One region of the Alsobacter sp. P4_H11 genome, then DNA from elsewhere that is predicted to be linked to it. Evidence: riboswitches for the same ligand, from Rfam matches in the RefSeq annotation. Region 1 holds a riboswitch; each other region holds the start of a gene.
What was found. Region 1 has a riboswitch for thiamine pyrophosphate ahead of thiC (phosphomethylpyrimidine synthase ThiC). Riboswitches for the same ligand answer to the same signal wherever they lie in the genome.
Positions count from the first base shown of each region.

Region 2: it holds a riboswitch for thiamine pyrophosphate, as region 1 does, so the genes downstream of both, thiM (hydroxyethylthiazole kinase) here and thiC (phosphomethylpyrimidine synthase ThiC) in region 1, are expected to answer to the same signal.
Region 3: it holds a riboswitch for thiamine pyrophosphate, as region 1 does, so the genes downstream of both, AC1DSZ_RS05140 (ABC transporter permease) here and thiC (phosphomethylpyrimidine synthase ThiC) in region 1, are expected to answer to the same signal.

Region 1 is NZ_JBFUKI010000006.1:212,421-218,447, forward strand. Features, by position in the region: gene AC1DSZ_RS12580 (uroporphyrinogen-III synthase) at 1-1,923, shown strand, start outside; gene AC1DSZ_RS12585 (heme biosynthesis HemY N-terminal domain-containing protein) at 1,920-3,779, shown strand; tRNA gene AC1DSZ_RS12590 (tRNA-Thr) at 3,870-3,945, shown strand; TPP riboswitch at 4,125-4,230, shown strand; gene thiC (phosphomethylpyrimidine synthase ThiC) at 4,281-6,027, shown strand, end outside.
Region 2 is NZ_JBFUKI010000002.1:436,412-442,438, reverse strand. Features, by position in the region: gene AC1DSZ_RS05425 (urease accessory protein UreE) at 1-137, shown strand, start outside; gene AC1DSZ_RS05420 (urease accessory protein UreF) at 82-810, shown strand; gene ureG (urease accessory protein UreG) at 882-1,502, shown strand; gene AC1DSZ_RS05410 (HupE/UreJ family protein) at 1,549-2,130, shown strand; gene purU (formyltetrahydrofolate deformylase) at 2,247-3,110, shown strand; TPP riboswitch at 3,180-3,278, shown strand; gene thiM (hydroxyethylthiazole kinase) at 3,317-4,117, shown strand; gene thiE (thiamine phosphate synthase) at 4,117-4,764, shown strand; gene AC1DSZ_RS05390 (TRAP transporter substrate-binding protein) at 4,764-5,825, shown strand; gene wrbA (NAD(P)H:quinone oxidoreductase) at 5,920-6,027, opposite strand, start outside.
Region 3 is NZ_JBFUKI010000002.1:374,309-380,335, forward strand. Features, by position in the region: gene AC1DSZ_RS05125 (ABC transporter permease subunit) at 1-512, shown strand, start outside; gene thiD (bifunctional hydroxymethylpyrimidine kinase/phosphomethylpyrimidine kinase) at 528-1,346, opposite strand; gene AC1DSZ_RS05135 (ABC transporter substrate-binding protein) at 1,548-2,489, opposite strand; gene AC1DSZ_RS05140 (ABC transporter permease) at 2,514-3,335, opposite strand; TPP riboswitch at 3,326-3,433, opposite strand; gene AC1DSZ_RS05145 (MFS transporter) at 3,608-4,801, shown strand; gene AC1DSZ_RS05150 (dipeptide ABC transporter ATP-binding protein) at 4,774-5,772, opposite strand; gene AC1DSZ_RS05155 (ABC transporter ATP-binding protein) at 5,769-6,027, opposite strand, start outside.

The DNA of each region.
Region 1 (6,027 bases):
CGGTCCGGCGTTCCGGACGGCTGGGCGGCGCTGCCGCTATTTGTTGTCGGCGATCGCACGGCCGAGCCCTTCCGGGCGCTCGGTTTCGAGCGCATCCATGCGGCCGATGGGGACGCGACGTCGCTCGCGGCGCTGATCCGCACCCACGCCGCTCCGGCCGCGCGGCTGCTGTATCTGGCCGGGACCGACCGCAAGCCGACCCTGGAAGGCGCCCTGATCGACGCTGGCTTCGCGCTCACGGTCCTCGAAACCTACCGGGCCGAGGCCGCGCCCGCGCTGCCTGTTGCGGCCGCCGAGGCGCTGCGGGCCGGGACGCTGGACGCCGTGCTGCACTATTCGCGCCGCAGCGCCGAAATCCTGTTCGCGCTCGCGTCGCACGAACGGCTGGGCGACGCGCTGAAATCGCTGCGCCACCTTTGCCTGTCCGAGGATGTAGCCCGCGCGGTGCGCGGCCTCGGCGGCGCAACGGTGGAAACCGCGCCCGGAAACGGCGAGGCGAGCCTTCTCGCGCTGCTGGACGCCGGACCTGCCCCCTCCATCTCCGAACGGATTGGTGGTGAGGATGCGGCCGGTGAGGCTATAACGAACGAACAGACAGGCTCCGGTGGAGCCGCCCGACCCGAGCGGAGCATCATGGCTGAGACGGATCAACGCGGCGGAGGATCCCGAAAGCGGGGTGGAACGCGAGGTGAGCCGGCCGTGCTCGACCTGACGGCCGAGACGATCGCGGGCGGCGCGTCTGCGACCCCCACTGATGCGGCGACTTCGGCAAGCGACATCGCCGCCCCGGCGACCGAGCCGGCGAATCACCCCGAAGTCGCGCCCGACCCCATGACCCCCGAGGCGCCGGGAGACGAAACGGCGCCCATTACGCCGTCTGCAGCCGATGCGGAGGCCACCGCCGCGGCCGCCGAACCCGCGCCCGAGTCCTCCGCCGCCACGTCCGTGCCCTCGGCCGGCCGGCTGGACGCGCCCACGCGCAGCGCGGACCGCTCCTCCGGCGCGCTCGTGCCCGCGGTCGCCGGCCTGATCGGTGGCCTGCTGGGCGCAGGTATCGTGGCGCTCGCGCTCTACGTGTGGAGCGGAGCCGCCGACGTCAACGAGCGCCTGACCCAGCTGGAGACCGGCGTGGGCGAGAAGGCCACCCGCCGCACCCTGGAGGCGCTGGAGAAGCGCGTCGGCGCGAACGAGGCCGCCCTGCAGGGCTCGCGCGCCGACCTGGACGGCCTCGCCAAGCGCCTGCCCGCCGACCCCGCGACCGCCCTGGCGCAACTCACCGAGCGCCTCGACAAGGTCGAGAGCGGCGTCACCATGCTGGAGAGCCGCCCCGCGACCCCGGCGGTCGCTCCCGCGCCGCCCCCGCCGCCGCCCGTCCCGGCGCTTGGCGCGCGCGAAAGCGCCGTGCTGACGGTCGCATGGCTCGTGCGCGACGATCTTGGCCGCGCCCAGCCCTATGCGCGCGAGCTGAACGCCCTGAAGGCCGCGAAGGTCGACGCCGGCGCCCTCACTGCGTTGGAAGGCTTCGCCGACAAAGGCGCGCCGACGGTGGCGCAACTCTCGGCCCAGTTCGCGCCGCTCGCCGAGAAGCTCGCCAGCCCGGCCCCGGCGCCCACGCAGGGCACCGCCTGGGAGCGCATGCAAAGCCGCATCACCGGCCTCTACAAGGTTCGCCCGCTGGGCGAAGCCGCCGGCGAATCCAGCGCCGCGATCGCGGCCCGCGCCGACGCGGCCCTGAAACGCGGCGATCTTGCGGCCGCGGTCGCGGAACTCGACAAGCTCCCGGCCGACGACAAGGCCGCGATCAAGCCCTTCCTCGATCTCGCCCAGGCGCGCCTCGCGGCCGGCCGTGCGGCGGATGCCCTGGTGACCACGGCGGCCGACCAGGTTCTCGCGGCCACGCAATCTGGAGGCGCGGCCCGATGATCCGCACACTCGTCTTCATCGCGATCCTGATCGGCCTCGCCTTCGCGGGGGCGTGGCTCGTCGAACAGCCCGGCCAGGTGGTCGTCACCCTGCCCCGCTACGGGCAGATCCAGACCACGTTGATCGGCGCCGCGGCGGCGCTGGTCGCCTTCGTGGTCGCCGTGCTGGTGCTCTGGACGGCGCTGCGCTTCATCCTGCGGCTACCCTCGATCCTGAGTTTCACGGCCCGCGCCCGCAAGCGCGCCCGCGGCTTCTCGGCCGTATCCCGCGGCATGATCGCGGTCGGCTCGGGCGATCCCCGCTCGGCCAAACGCTACGCCGCCGAAGCCGCCAAGCTGCTCGGCAAGGAGCCGCTCGCGCTGCTGCTCAAGGCCCAGGCCGCCCAGATGGCGGGCGATCGCGGCCAGGCCGAGGGCGCGTTCCGGCAGATGCTGGACGACAACGAAACGCGGGTGCTCGGCCTGCGCGGCCTCTTCGTTGAAGCGCGCCGCAAGGGCGACCTCACGGCCGCCCGCGCCTATGCGGCCGAGGCCGCCCGCCTCGCCCCCTCGGTGGCGTGGGCCGGCGAGGCGCTGCTCGAATTCCAGTGCTCCGACCAGGACTGGACCGGCGCTCTCGCGACGCTGGACCGTGGCGCCCGCAGCCTCGACAAGGCCGCCGTGAAGCGCCAGCGCGCCGTGCTGCTCACCGCCGACGCGCTCGCGCGGGCCGAGCGCGAGCCCGAGGCCGCGCTGCTGCGCGCCCAGCAGGCCGTGAAGCTGGCGCCGGGCCTCGTTCCCGCCGCCGTGCTGGCCTCCCGCCTCCACGCCCGCCGGGGCGAATTGCGCCGCGCCTCCAAGGTTGTCGAGGCCGCCTGGGCGCAGGCCACGCATCCCGACCTCGCCACCGCCTACATGGACGTGCGCCCCGGCGATTCGGGCCGCGACCGGCTCGCCCGGGCCGAGAAGCTGCTGGCCCTGCGCCCGCATGATCCGGAGGGCCGCATCGCGGTCGCGTCCGCGGCCCTGCATGCGCGCGATCTCGTGCGCGCCCGCAAGGCGCTCACGCCTCTGCTGGAAGGCCGGCCGAGCACGCGCGTGTGCCTGCTGATGGCGGATCTGGAGGAAGCCGAAGGCTCCTCCGGCGGCGTGCGCGAATGGCTGTCCCGCGCGTCTCGCGCGCCACGGGACCCCGCCTGGATCGCGGACGGCGTGATCGCCGATCGCTGGGCTCCGGTGTCGCCCGTCACCGGCCGCCTCGACGCCTTCGTGTGGGGCGCCCCCGTGGAGCAGATCGAGGCTCCGGCGGCCGAGCCCACGCCGGCGGCGCCCACCACCGCCCTGCCGCTGCCCCCGTCCGAGGACGTGCTCGCGGATGTCGACGAGGCCCCCGCGCCCGTGCTGGCCGACAAGCCCCAGCCGGCGCCGACAACGCTCGTGCCGCCTGCTCACGCGGCTCCGGAGCCCGCCGAAGCGCCGTCCGCGACGCCAGCCGAAGTGATCCCGCCCGCGATGCCGCCCAAGGCCCTGGAGGCTACGCCTCACCCGGCGAACCACGGCGACGATCGCCCACCAGTCCGGGAGGCTTCGCCGTCCCGGGAGGCTCCGGCCCTGCGCGTCGTCTCCGACACGCCCCAGGCAGCCGTTCCGCAACCCGGTGCGGCGGCGGCCATACCGCCAGCCGATAAGCCCGCCAGCGCGGCGCGGTTCGACGCTCCTGCGCCCGGCCCAGCCGCCACGCCCTCAATGGCTGTCGACGGCCGCTCGCGCCGGGTCTCGCCGCCCTCGGAGGTGATCTTCCCGCTCGCCGCCGCCCCGGACGACCCAGGCCCAGGCCCGGAACCGTCTCGCCGCGGCTCGATCACGTTCCTGCAATGATCGAGGGCGGCCCAGCCGCCCTCCTTTCTCTCCCAATCGGCACGGCCCCGCTTGCCAACGCAGCCGGTTCCGTCTAAGACCACGCCCGTCGCCGCAATAGCTCAGCTGGTAGAGCACCTCATTCGTAATGAGGGGGTCGGGGGTTCGAATCCCTCTTGCGGCACCACTTTCCATCTCCAATCGCTGATTGTTCGCGGGCTCACGAAGTGAGTTCGGCCCCAATCCCACATCTGTGCCCACAGCTCAGCCGCCGAGCGGCTGTTCGTCGACGCGCTTCGTGCGCCGCGGCGGGAGGGGAGGGGGTTCGCGCGCTGTTGACCGCGCGAGCGGCGTACGAATAGGCTGGTCCTATCCGAGGGGCGCCTGCTTCGGCAGGCTGAGACGGCGCAAGCTGGACCCTTTGAACCTGATCCGGGTCATACCGGCGGAGGGACAGGATCTCATCTTGCCACTACGCATCTGCCCCGGATTTCCACGCACGCCTGTGCTTTGGAGGTCCTCGTGAACACTCATGTTAAGCTCGATCCCGCGTCGCCCTCGACGGTGACGACCGGCCCGCTGCCGGCCTCGCGCAAGGTCCATGTCCCCGCGCCCGGGTTTCCCCAGGTCACCGTCCCGGTGCGCGAGATCGTGCTCAGCGCCGGAACGCAGGAGCCGCCGCTGCGCGTCTACGACGCCTCCGGCCCTTACACGGACGCCGACGCCGTGATCGATCTGGCTGCCGGCCTGCCCGAGGCTCGCTCTCTCTGGCTTTCGATCCGTCCCGGCCTCGTCGCCGCCCAGCCCCGAGCCGTCCGGCCCGAGGACAATGGGTCCGTCTCGGCCGACGCGCTCGCCCCGGCTTGCCCAGCCGAACGGCGGGTCCTGACCGGAACTCCGGGCGCCCTGGTCACCCAATACGAGTTCGCCCGGGCCGGAATCATCACGGAAGAAATGCGCTATGTCGCCGCCCGCGAAAATCTCGGCCGCGAGCTGCCCCTGGCGGGCGCGGAAGAAGCGCTCGCGCACGGCGAAAGCTTCGGGGCCGCCATTCCGGCCCATGTCACCCCGGAATTCGTCAGGCAGGAGATCGCCGCCGGGCGCGCCATCATCCCGGCCAACATCAATCACCGCGAGCTCGAGCCGATGATCATCGGCCGCAACTTCCTCGTGAAGGTGAACGCCAATATCGGCAACTCGGCCGTGACGTCGTCGGTCGCCGAAGAGGTCGAGAAGATGGTCTGGGCGATCCGCTGGGGCGCCGACACCGTCATGGACCTCTCCACCGGCCGCAACATCCACAACACCCGAGAGTGGATCCTGCGCAATGCGCCGGTTCCGATCGGCACCGTCCCAATCTACCAGGCGCTCGAGAAGGTGCACGGCGATCCCGCCAGGCTCGACTGGGAGGTGTTCAAGGACACGCTGATCGAACAGGCCGAGCAGGGCGTCGACTATTTCACGATCCACGCCGGCGTGCGGCTCGCCCACGTGCCGCTCACCGCCCGGCGGGTCACCGGCATCGTCTCGCGCGGCGGCTCGATCATGGCGCGCTGGTGCCTTGCCCATCATCGCGAAAGCTTCCTGTACGAACGCTTCGACGAGATCTGCGCCATCATGCGGCGCTTCGACGTGTCGTTCTCGCTGGGTGACGGCCTCCGTCCGGGCTCCATCGCGGACGCCAATGACGCCGCCCAGTTCGCCGAGCTCGACACCTTGGGCGAGCTCACGAAGGTCGCCTGGCGCGAGGGTTGCCAGGTCATGATCGAGGGCCCCGGCCACGTGCCGATGCACAAGATCAAGGCCAACATGGACAAGCAGCTCGCGACCTGCGGCGAAGCGCCCTTCTACACGCTCGGGCCACTGACGACCGACATCGCGCCCGGCTACGATCACATCACCTCCGGCATCGGGGCGGCCATGATCGGCTGGTTCGGAACAGCGATGCTCTGCTACGTCACCCCGAAGGAGCATCTTGGCCTGCCCAATCGCGACGACGTGAAGACCGGCGTGATCACCTACCGGATCGCCGCCCACGCGGCGGACCTCGCCAAGGGGCATCCGGCGGCGCAATTGCGCGACGACGCCCTGTCCCGCGCCCGGTTCGAATTCCGCTGGGAGGATCAGTTCAACCTGTCGCTGGATCCCGACACCGCCAGGGAGTTCCACGACGAGACCTTGCCGAAGGACGCGCACAAGGTCGCGCATTTCTGCTCGATGTGCGGTCCGAAATTCTGCTCGATGAAGATCAGCCAGGACATCCGGGCCG
Region 2 (6,027 bases), on a different contig from region 1:
GCCACGGGCACGACCACGCCCATGCGCACGCCGAGGCCCACGCCCACGCCCACCAGCATGGCGACGCCTGCGGGTGCGGGCATGACCACCACGACCACGACCACCACGACCATGGCCACGCGCACAAGCATGGCTGAGGCGAGCCTGCTGCCGCTGCTGGTGTGGCTGTCTCCCGCCTTCCCGGTGGGAGCCTTCGCGTATTCGCACGGCCTCGAATGGGCGGTCGAAACCGGGCAGGTTAAGGACGCCGCGACCGCGCGGGAGTGGATCGCGGATCTGCTGGCCCAGGGCTCCGGCCGCAACGACGCCGTGCTGCTGGCTGCGGCCTGGCGCGCCGCCTCCAACCGCGACGACGCGGCGCTGCGGGAGGTCGCCGAGCTCGGCGCCGCCCTGCAGCCCTCGCGCGAGCGCCATCTGGAGGCGACCGCGCAAGGGGCGGCCTTCCTGGTCGCGGTCCGGGCCTCCTGGCCGACCGAAGCGGTGGAGCTGTTCGACGCCGCCTGGGACGGCGAGGTCGCCTATCCGGTCGCGCTCGGCGTCGCGGCCGCGGGCCATGACGTCCCGCTCGGCGCGACCCTGGAAGCGAGCCTGCTCGCCTTCGTGGGCAATCTCGTCTCGGCCGTGGTGCGGCTCGGCCCCATCGGGCAAACCGACGGCCAGCGCATCATCGCCGCTCTGGTGGCCGACGTTCGCGCCGCCGCGTCATTCGCGGAAGCGTCCACGCTGGACGACCTCGGCGCCGCGGCGTTTCGATCTGACATCGCGTCCCTGCGGCACGAGACGCAGTATTCCCGCCTTTTCCGGTCCTGACCCGCGCTGGCGCGTTTCTTGGATCAGCTGCCCGACCTGAACGGTCGCCCGACCTGAACGGAGAATGCATCATGACGAGATCCAGCCACGGCCCGCTTCGCGTTGGCATCGGCGGTCCGGTCGGATCCGGCAAGACGGCCCTCATGGAGGCGCTGTGCAAGCGCTTCCGCGACACTTACGACCTCTGCGCCATCACCAACGACATCTACACCAAGGAGGACGCGCGCCTTCTCACGGTTGCGGGCGCGCTGCCGGAGGAGCGCATCATGGGCGTGGAGACGGGCGGCTGCCCGCACACCGCCATCCGGGAGGACTGCTCCATCAATCTGGCCGCCATCGACCAGATGATGAAACGCTTCCCCAAGCTCGACCTGATCCTCATCGAATCCGGCGGCGACAACCTCGCGGCGACCTTCTCGCCCGAGCTCGCCGACATCACCGTCTATGTGATCGACGTTTCGGGCGGCGAGAAGATCCCCCGCAAGGGCGGCCCCGGCATCACGCGCTCGGACCTGCTGGTGATCAACAAGATCGACCTCGCCCCCTTCGTGGGCGCCAGCCTCGAGGTGATGGACCGCGACTCCAAGCTGATGCGCAAGGAGCGGCCCTACGTGTTCACGAATGTCCGCTCCGGCGAGGGCGTGGACGCCGTGGCGGCCTTTATCGAGCAGGCCGGCGGCTTGCGGGCCTAGCACGGGCTTTGCATCCTCGGTCCGAACACCCGTCCTGGAGCCACCGATGACACCGAGCCGCCTCTCCGCCGTCGCCATCCTGACAGTGCTCGCCACCCCGGCGCTCGCTCATACGGGCGTCGACCCGCATGTCCACGGCTTCGCTATGGGGCTGATGCACCCGCTCGGCGGAATGGACCACCTGCTCGCCATGGCGGCCGTCGGCCTCTGGGCCGGCCTCGTGGGCGGCGCGGCGCGCTGGGCCTGGCCGGCCGCCTTCATGGTCGCGATGGCGCTGGCCGCGATCCTCGGCGCGAGCGGGGTGGCTTTGCCTGGCGTCGAGGCCGGCGTGGCCGTCTCGGTCGCGGTGCTCGGCGGCGCCCTCGTGTCGGGCGTCCGCGCGCCGCTGGCGACAGGCGCTGCGCTTTGCGCCGCCATGGCGATTTTCCACGGCCTCGCGCATGGCGCGGAGATGCCCACGAATGCGGCAGGGCTCGCCTATGGCGCAGGCTTCCTGTCCGCCACGGCGCTGCTGCATGTTGCCGGATTGGCGCTCGCGGCCGGCGTTGTCCGGCTGTCCTCGGCGGTGCCGCTGCGCATCGCTGGCGCGGGCCTGCTGGCCGCCGGCGCCGCGCTTCTGGTCGGCTGAAGCAACGCTTTCGTCCCTCGCAGGCCAGCCGGGCCCGTCAGGCGCGCTATGCTGCGTTGCAGGATGGCGCGCCTTTCTGTAGGCAGCGTCTGCCGTCGCGCAGGGATGCCCGTTTCATGACCTCCGAGTCCTTCGTTCTCAAGCTCTCCTGCCCCAACCGCCCCGGCATCGTGGCGGCCGTCTCGACACTGCTCTTCGAGGCGGGCTGCAACATCCTGGATGCGCAGCAATTCGACGATGTCGAGACCGGCCGCTTCTTCATGCGGGTGATCTTCAACGCCGTGGACGCGGACCCTACCGCGGCCGAGCTGCGGGAGCGCTTCAGGCCCGTGGGCGAGCGCTTCGGCATGGACTGGACGATCCGGGCGCGCGGCGAGCGCCGCCGGGTGATGCTCCTGGTGTCGAAGTTCGACCATTGCCTGGTCGACCTGCTGTACCGCCAGCGCAACGGTGAGCTCAACATGGAGATCGCCGCCGTGGTGGCCAACCACCCGCGCGAGACATACGCACATATCGACCTCGACGGCGCGCCCTTCCACCACCTGCCCGTCACCCGCCAGACCAAGATGGAGCAGGAAGCGCAGCTCTGGGAGCTGGTGAAGAGCACGGGAACCGAGGTGGTCGTGCTCGCCCGCTACATGCAGGTGCTGTCGGATGGGCTGGCGGCCAAGCTCACGGGCCGCTGCATCAACATCCACCACTCGTTCCTGCCGGGCTTCAAGGGCGCCAAGCCCTATCATCAGGCGCATGAGCGTGGCGTGAAGCTGATCGGCGCCACGGCCCATTACGTCACGTCCGACCTCGACGAAGGCCCGATCATCGACCAGGACGTCGAGCGCATCAGCCACCGCGACACGCCCGAGGACCTCGTCCGCAAGGGCCGCGACATCGAGCGCCGCGTGCTCGCCCGCGCGCTGGCGGACCACCTCGACGACCGCGTGATCCTGAACGGCCGCAAGACAGTGGTGTTCACCGGCTGAGCCGCGTTCCTCCGCCGAGGTCTGAAATCTGGCGCACGTCTTGTGGCGGCGCGCAGCCGTGATTACGTTGCGTGCGCCATGGGGTGCCGTCCGCGAGGACGGCTGAGATCATACCCGTTGAACCTGATCTGGGTCATGCCAGCGAAGGGAAAGGCTGCCGGCGCGCCCGGCGTCTTTTCCGCTGGAGGAAGGACGCCGTGACCACAATGAATGTGACCCCGCACCACCTCGCCGACGCACTGACAGCCCTGCGCTGGAAGCGCCCGCTCGTGCATTGCCTCACCAACGACGTGGTTTCGTCGGTCACCGCCAATGCCCTGTTGGCCGCCGGCGCCGCGCCCGTGATGGCGCACGCGCCCGAGGAAGCGGCCGTGATCGCGGCGCGTGCCGGAGCGCTTCTGGTGAATATAGGCACGCTGACGCGTGAGCGGGTCGACGTCATGGCGGCCGCCGCGAAGGCCGCCACGGGCGCGGGCGTGCCGTGGGTGCTGGATCCCGTGGGGGTTGGAGCGTCGCCGTTCAGGCAGGGCGCCGCCGGCTGGCTGTCGACCCTCAATCCGACCATCCTCAAAGGGAATGCCGCCGAGATCCTCACCATGGCGACGGGCGAACCCGCCGGCCGCGGCGTCGACGCCGAGGAGCAGAACCCCCGCGCCGTGCAGGACGCCGCGACCGCTCTGGCCCGCAGGCTCGGCTGCGTGGTGGCGGTGACCGGCGAGACGGATTTCGTCACGGACGGCGCCGCGTCGATTTCGATCCACAATGGCGATCCGCTGATGGGTCGCATCACCGGCTCCGGCTGCGTGGCCGGCGCGCTCATGGCCGCCATGCTGGGCGCCGGGGTCGCCCCCCTGGCGGCGGCGGCTGCGGCTCTCGTGGCCTTCGGCCTGGCGGGCGAGCGGGCCGCCAAGGGCGCTGGGGGCCCCGGGACGTTTCAGCCGATGCTGCTGGACGAACTCGCGTCGCTGAGCGCCGAGGATCTTGCCGCCGGCGCGAGGATCGCCTGATGGGCAAGGCTCCCTTCGACCTCTCGCTCTATCTCGTCACCGACCCCGTCCTGGTGCAGCCGCGCGGGCTGCTCGCCACCGTGGCGGCGGCCGTGCGTGGCGGGGCCACGCTGGTGCAGTTCCGGGACAAGACCTCCGACGACCGGCAATTCGCCGCGGACGCCGACGCGCTGCTCGGCCTGCTGCGGCCGCTGCGCGTGCCGCTGATCGTGAACGACCGCGTCGCCATCGCGAAGGCGGTCGGCGCAGACGGAGTCCATATCGGCCAGGACGACGGCGATCCGCGCCGGGTCCGCGACCTCATCGGCCCGGGGATGATCCTCGGCCTTTCGGCCGGGATGGAGGCCGAATTCGCGGCCGTGCCGGAGGGCGTCGTGGACTATCTCGGCGTCGGCCCCATCCGGGCGACCGGCACCAAGCCGGACCATGACCCGCCCATCGGCGTCGACGGATTGGCGCGGCTGCTGCCGCTGCATCCGCTTCCCAAGGTCGCGATCGGGGGCGTCGGGCCCGCCAACGCCCGAGCGCTGGCCGCAACTGGCGTGGACGGCCTCGCGGTGGTGTCCGCCATCTGCTCCGCCTCGGATCCGGAGGCGGCCGCCCGCGAACTCGTCCAGATCATCCGGCAAACGCGCGGGGACGCGTGATGCGCCCGACCCGCCGCTCCCTTGCGATGGGCGCCGCGGCGCTGGTCGCCGCGCCGGCCGTCGCACGCGCGGAGGAGCCGCTGCGCCTGCGCATGGCGACGTCCTGGCCGCGAAACCTGCCGGGGCCCGGCGTCAGCGCGGCCAGGCTGGCGCAGCGCATCGGGCTCCTGTCGGGCGGACGCCTGCAGGTCGACGTCTTCGCCGCGGGCGAGATCGTGCCCGCCTTCGCGGTGCTGGACGCGGTCTCCAACGGTACGGTCGAGATGGGCCACACGGCCTCGTTCTTCTGGGAGGGCAAGGCGCCGGGCGCCTCGCTGTTCACCACCGCGCCGTTCGGGCTCTCGGCCGTGGAGCACCAGGCCTGGTTGTCGGAACGCGGCGGGCAGGCGCTGTGGGACAAGCTCTACGAGCCCTTCGGCGTGCGCGGCATGCTGGCCGGCAACACCGGCCCCTCGATGGGCGGGTGGTTTCGCAAGGAACTCGCCTCGGCGGCCGACCTGAAAGGGCTGCGCATCCGCGTCTCGGGGCTGGGCGGGGAGGTCTACGCCGAACTCGGCGCCGTCCCGCAGGCGATCCCGCCCGGCGACGTCTACCCGGCGCTGGAGCGTGGCGTGATCGACGCCGTGGAGCTCCTGTCCCCGGCCAACGACCTGCCGCTCGGCTTCCACCGTGTCGCGCCGGTCTACTACATGCCGGGCTTCAACAAACCGAACGGAGCCGCCGAGGCGCTGGTGGCGCGCCCCGTCTGGGACCGGCTGTCGCCCGAGCTGCGCGCCGCAGTGGAGACCGCCTGCCTGGCTGAGCATGCGGCCGGACTGGCGGACGCCGAGCGCACCAATGCGGAGGCCATCGTCAAGCTGGTGTCGCTCGGCGCCAGGCCGACGCCGTTCCCGGCCGACGTGATGGCGGCGGCGCGCCGGGCCGCCGACGCCGTGCTGGACCGCGTCGCCGCCAAGACGACGGTCGCGGGCGAGATCGTGACCTCTTACCGCACGGCCGCCTCCGAAGGCCGCCCCTGGGCGCGCATCCAGGGCTACATGGCGCAAGCGCTCCGCGGCTGACCGAAACGGAAAACGGCCTCCGAGAGGGGCGCTCGGAGGCCGTCTGGAGCCGAAGCGGCCGGGGGGCAAGCCGCTTCGGGAAAATCTGGCGACCTTAGCTGGCCAGCTTGCCGGCGATCTGGGCGACGTGCTTGCCCTGGAACCGCGCGCCGTCGAGATCGGCCGCCGAAGGCTGGCGCGAGCCGTCACCGCCCGCGATCGT
Region 3 (6,027 bases), on a different contig from region 1:
CTGTGATCATGCGGATCATGGACCTGATCCTGTCCGTGCCCGGGCTCGTGCTGGCGATCCTTGTGGTGGCGGTGCTGGGGCCGAGCCTCACCAACACCATCGTGGCGGTCGCGATCGTGTATTTGCCGAGCTATGTGCGGCTGGTGCGCGCCTCGGCGCTGGGCGAGCTGGGCAAGGACTACGTCACCGCCTCCAAGGTCGCGGGCGTCGGCACGATGCGGCTGATGTTCGTCACCATCCTGCCGAACTGCCTCGCGCCGCTGATCGTGCAGGCAGCGCTGGGCGTGTCGAACGCCATTCTGGAGGCGGCCGCGCTGGGCTTCCTGGGGCTGGGCGCGCAGCCGCCGACGCCAGAATGGGGCTCGATGCTGGCCGACAGCCGCGAATTCATTCGCTCCAACCCGTGGATCGTCACGCTGCCGGGCCTCGCCATCCTGGTCACCGTGGTGGCGATCAACCTGATGGGCGACGGATTGCGCGACGCGCTGGATCCGAAGCTGAAGCGTAGCTGAGCGGCGCCGCGCCGCTCACCACCAGGCGTGGAAGTGGTGCGTCGGCCCGTGCCCATGGCCGATAGCGAGGCGGTCTGCGGCCTGTAGCGCGCCGGTAAGCCAGATCTTGGCTGCCTCGACGGCCTCGTGCAGGGTCTGGCCCTTGGCGAGACCGGCCGCGATGGCGGCCGAAAGCGAGCAGCCGGTGCCGTGCGTGTTGCGCGTTTGGACGCGCGGCGCCTCGAAGCGGGTGACGCCGGACGACTCGACCAGCAGGTCGACGCTGGTTTCGCCGCCCTGGTGGCCGCCCTTCATCAGAACCGCGCGCGCGCCGCTGCCAAGCAGCGCCTCGCCCTGCCGGCGCATCGCGGCCTCGTCGGCGGCGATCTCCTGCGTATCCAGCAGCGCCGCCGCCTCGGGGAGGTTCGGGGTGATGAGGGTGGCGCGCGGGATCAGAATGCGCCGCAGGGCGTCCACGGCGTCGGCCGCGATCAGCCGGTCGCCGCTGGTCGCCACCATCACGGGATCGAGCACGACCTGCCGCACGCCGTGCCGCTCGAGCCCGGCCGCGACGGCGTCGATCACGGAGGGGCGCGACAGCATGCCGATCTTCACGGCGTCCACGGCGAGGTCGGAGAACACCGAGTCCATCTGCTGGGCGATGAACTTCGGCGGCACGTCATGGATCCCCTGCACGCCGAGGGTGTTCTGCGCCGTCAGGGCCGTGATCACGGTCGCGCCGTAAACGCCCAGCGCCGAGAAACTCTTCAGGTCGGCCTGGATGCCGGCGCCGCCGCCGGAATCCGAGCCCGCAATGGTGACCGCGATGGGGGTTTTGACGGCGGGCTGGGGCACGGGCGGGTCCTTGTATCAGAGATGAGGGAACATCATCGCAGTTGGGGAGCCATCCAATTCGGCTCCATTCTCGCCGTCATCCCCGGCGACCTGCGAAGCAGGTCGGGAAGGGGATCCAGGGCCACTTGCCCGATGCTGCACCCAGTTGCCTGGATCCCCTTCCCGGCGCTGCGCGCCGCCGGGGATGACGGCAGGAGGCAATCAACGCGCCACCGCGTAGCGGGAGACGGGGTGCACGGTATCGATCAGGCCGCGGTCCTTCATGAACTGGGCGAAGCGGCTGTAGCGGGCGCCGTCCAGGGCGGCGGGGCTGGAGGCGAGGCGTTTCAGGGTGTCGGTCCAGGCGGTCTTGTTGAGCTCGTCGTCGAGCTTCGGGTTCGCCTTGGCGAAGCTCGCCCAGGCGGCGTCCGGATCGTTCAGGATCGAGAAGGTGGCGCGCTCTACGGCGTCCAGGAAGCGGGTGACCTTGGGGTCGGCGGCGCGGTCCTGCTTCACGATGTAGATCAGCTCGTCATAGGGCGGCACGCCGTGCTCCTCGGGGTAGAAGGCGCGGCCGGGCTTGCCGGCGAGCTTCAGCTCGGTGAGCTCGAAATTGCGGAATGCGCCGATCACAGCGTCGACCTGGCCATTCAGCAGCGCCGGCGTGAGCGCGAAGTTAATGTTCACGAGCTTCACGTCCGTGAGTTTCAGGCCGGCCTCGGCCAGCATGGTGGACAGCAGCGCCTCCTCGAAGCCCACGATGGAGTAGCCGATCGTCTTGCCCTTGAGGTCCGCGATCGACTTCACCGGGCCGTCCGCCAGCGCGACGAGGCTGTTCAGCGGCGTCGTGACGGCCGCGCCGACCCGGATCACCGGCAGGCCTTCCTGCACCTGCTGGTAGAGGTTCGGCTGGTAGGTGATCGCGATGTCGCCCTGCCCGGCCGCCACGAGGCGCGGCGGCGCTGACGGGTCGGCGGGCTCCACGAGCGTGACGTCGAGGCCAGCCTTGGCGAAGAAGCCATTCTCCTTGGCGATCACCAGCGCGGCGTGGTCCGGGTTGGTGAACCAGTCGAGCAGCACGGTGAGCTTGTCCTGCGCGGCGGCGGGACCGGCAAGGCCGGCGACCGCCAGGGCGGCCGCGAGCGCGAGAGAGGCGAAACGCATGGGTTGGGGTCCTTTCGGGGGATGTCAGGCGGCCGCGCGGGCTGCGGGCTGGTCGAGGCTGTCCGGAGCCCAGCGCACGAGGCGTCGGGAGAAGCGGTCGACCAGCGCCCAGAGTGTGATCGAAAGAGCGGCGAGCACCACCAGGGCGGCGAACACCATGTCGGTCTGCGAGCGCGCGTTGGCGTGCAGGATCAGGAGGCCGAGCCCCGCCGAGGAGCCGACCCACTCGCCCACCACGGCGCCGATGGGGGCGGCCGCGGCCGCGATGCGCAGCCCGGTGGCGACGGCCGGCAGCGCCGCGGGCGCCCGGATGATCCGCAGCGTCTGCGTCGGCGTGGCGCCGTACAGGCGGGCGAGTTCGATCAAGCCGGGGTCGGTGCGGCGCAGGCCATCCAGCGCGTTGGCGGCGACCGGGAAGAAGATGATCAGCGTCGCCATCACGACCTTGGAGGCGAGGCCGAAGCCGAACCACACCACGAGCAGCGGCGCGATGGCGAAAACCGGCAGGGCCTGGCTGACCACCAGCACGGGCCCGAGCGCCCGCTCCAGCAGGCGCCACCGCGCCATCGCGATCGCGACCGCGAGGCCGAGCAGGGCGCCGGCCGCAAAGCCGCACAGGATCTCGCCCAGCGTCACCAGCGCCTCGGCGCCGATCACACGCCAGCGTAGCGCGAGCGTCTGGGCGATCCGGCTCGGAGCCGGGAGGATGTAGGTCGGAACGGCGAAAAGCGCGACCGCGGCTTCCCAGGCGGCGATCAGGGCGAGGCCTGCGCCGAGGGCGAGCGGGTCGACGAGCCACCGTCGGGGTAGCCGATTGGGCATGGGGGATTGCTGGCTGGGCGCCATCTCACGTTCCCTCCGCCGGTGCGAGCCGGATCAGGTTCGACGGGTTGGCGGAACGCCTCTCAGCCGCCCCGGATTGGGCGGCACCCCGACGAGAGATGCACGAAGACGTATCGCGGCTTTCGGCAGGGCGCAAGCGTTGCGCGAGAGCACCGCGCCCGGCGCAAGACTGCCGTGCCGCACACCGCGATTGACGCCGCCGGTCAGGGAGGCGACCGTCAGGGCCGGGCGATCGGCGTCGCCCAGACTGTTTGGGCCACGCCGAAAGGATGTCCATGCTCGACAAGGCGCGCGAAACCCAGCTCCTGGCCATTCTCGGGCTCAGCGGCTTCGCCAGTTCTTTCGCGGCCCGCTCCACTGATCCCATGGTGAACGCCATCGCGGCGGATTTCAGCGCCCCGGTCGCCACCGTGGCGCTGCTGTCGTCGTGCTATGCGCTGCCCTACGGGTTGGGCCAGCCGGTGCTGGGGCCGCTCGGCGACGCCATCAGCAAGGGGCTGGTGCTGCGCGTGTGCCTCGTCGTGTTCGCGCTGGCGCTCGGCGCGGGCGTGTTCGCTGGGTCGCTCGAACAGCTTTTCGTGAGCCGGGTCGTCGCCGGGTTGGCGGCGGGCGGCGTCATTCCGCTGGCGCTCGCGATGGTGGGCGACGCCTTCGCGTATGAGCGGCGGCAGGTCGCGATCTCGCGGTTCCTGGCCGCGGCTCTGATCGGCCAGCTCGTGGGCGTGACGGCGTCGGGCGCGATGTCGGACTGGGTCGGCTGGCGCGGCGCCATGGCGGTTACGGCCAGCGCGGCCGCGATCGCGCTGGTGGCGACGCTGCTGGGCCTGCCGGCTCATCTCAACGCCCGCGCGCCGGGGCGCTTCAGCGTCGCGGAAGCGATCGGGCGCTACCGGCTGGTGTTCGCCAATCCACGCGCCAAGATCTGCTATGGGGCGGTGTTCCTGGAAGGCGTGGCCATCTACGGCGTGCTGCCCTTCGTGCCGGAGCTTCTGCAGGCGCGCGGCGGCGGCGGGGCGACGCAGGCCGGTTTGTCGATCGCCGGCATCGGGCTGGGCGGCATCCTGTTCTCGGCCACTGTGTCGCTGCTGCTGCGGCGCTTTCCGGTGCATGTGCTGATGCGCGCCGGCGGGGTGATCGGCGGCCTCGGGCTGGCGGGCGTGGCCTATGCGGCGACGTGGCCGGCCCTCATGGCGTGCTTCGGCGCCGTCGGCTTCGGTTTCTTCATGCTGCACAACTCGCTGCAGAACCGCGCCACCGAATTGGCGCCGACGGCGCGCGGCTCAGCCATCGCGCTGCATGCGTTCTTCTTCTTCATCGGGCAGGCGCTGGCGCCGCCGCTGTTTGGCGTGGCGTTCCACACCATTGGCGCGCCCGTGGCGCTGGCGGTTTGCGCGATCGTGCTGGCCGCCACCGGGGTGGCGACAGGCTCGCTGCTGAACCGTCACGACATCCGTGAGGGGACCGGCTGAGCCTCGCCATCGGCGGGCACGGCCCAGCACGCGACCTTGCGGCCCTGTTTGAAATCGAGCGGCGGCATCTCCTTCGGGCAGGGCTCGAAGGCGAGCGGGCAGCGCGGGTTGAACGGGCACCCGCTCGGCGGATTGAAGGGCGACGGCAACTCGCCCTGCAGCACGATGCGCTCCTTCTTGGCGCCGGGCTCCGCCACGGGAGTCGCCGACAGAAGCGCGCGCGTATAGGGGTGCTGCGGCGCCGTGAAGATGGCCTCGCGGCTGCCGACCTCCACGGCGTGGCCGAGATAGATCACCATGATGTCGTCGGCGATGTGCCGCACCACCGAGAGGTCGTGCGAGATGAACAGGTAGGCGAGCTGGAATTCGTTCTGTAGCTCGGCCAGCAGGTTCAGCACCTGGGCGCGGATCGACACGTCGAGCGCCGAAACGGGCTCGTCCAGCACCAGGATCTTGGGCCGGAGCATCAGCGCGCGCGCGATCGCGATGCGTTGGCGCTGGCCGCCCGAGAACATGTGCGGGTAGCGCTCCACATATTCGGGGCGCAGGCCGACGCGGGCCATCATGTCGCGCGCGGCCTTGCGGCGCTCGGCGGCCGGCATGTCGGTGTTGACGATCAGCGGCTCTTCCAGCGCGGCCCCGATGGTCTGGCGCGGGTTGAGCGAGCCGTAGGGGTTCTGGAACACGATCTGGACTTCGCTGCGCAGGCGCTTGCGATCGGCCGCGGTGGCCGAGACCATGTCGACGCCGTTGATCTTGAGCGTACCCTCGGTGGGCTCCTCGATCATCGTGATCAGGCGCGCCAGCGTCGATTTTCCGGAACCGGATTCGCCCACCACCGCCAGCGTCTTGCCGGCTTCGAGGTCGAACGAAACGCCCTTCAGCGCCTTCACGGTCGCCATGGGGGAGAACATGCCGCGCTTGGCGCTGTAGTCGCGCGAGAGATTGCGGCCTTCGAGAACGACGGTCACGCTGCGCGCTCCCGGTTGGTGGGTTGGCCCTGCACGAGGGCGTAGTGGCACAGCGCGTAGCCGAGTTCGGGGGCGGCCGGCTTGGGCGGCACGGCGCGGCAGTAGTCCGTCGCGAAGGCGCAGCGCGGCGAAAACAGGCAGCCCTGCGGCCGGTCGAACTGGCCCGGCACCACGCCCGGGATGCTGGGCAGGATGCGGCCGGTGGCGCGCTCGGGCAGGGCGGCCAGCAACGCCGCCGTATAGGGATGGTGCGGA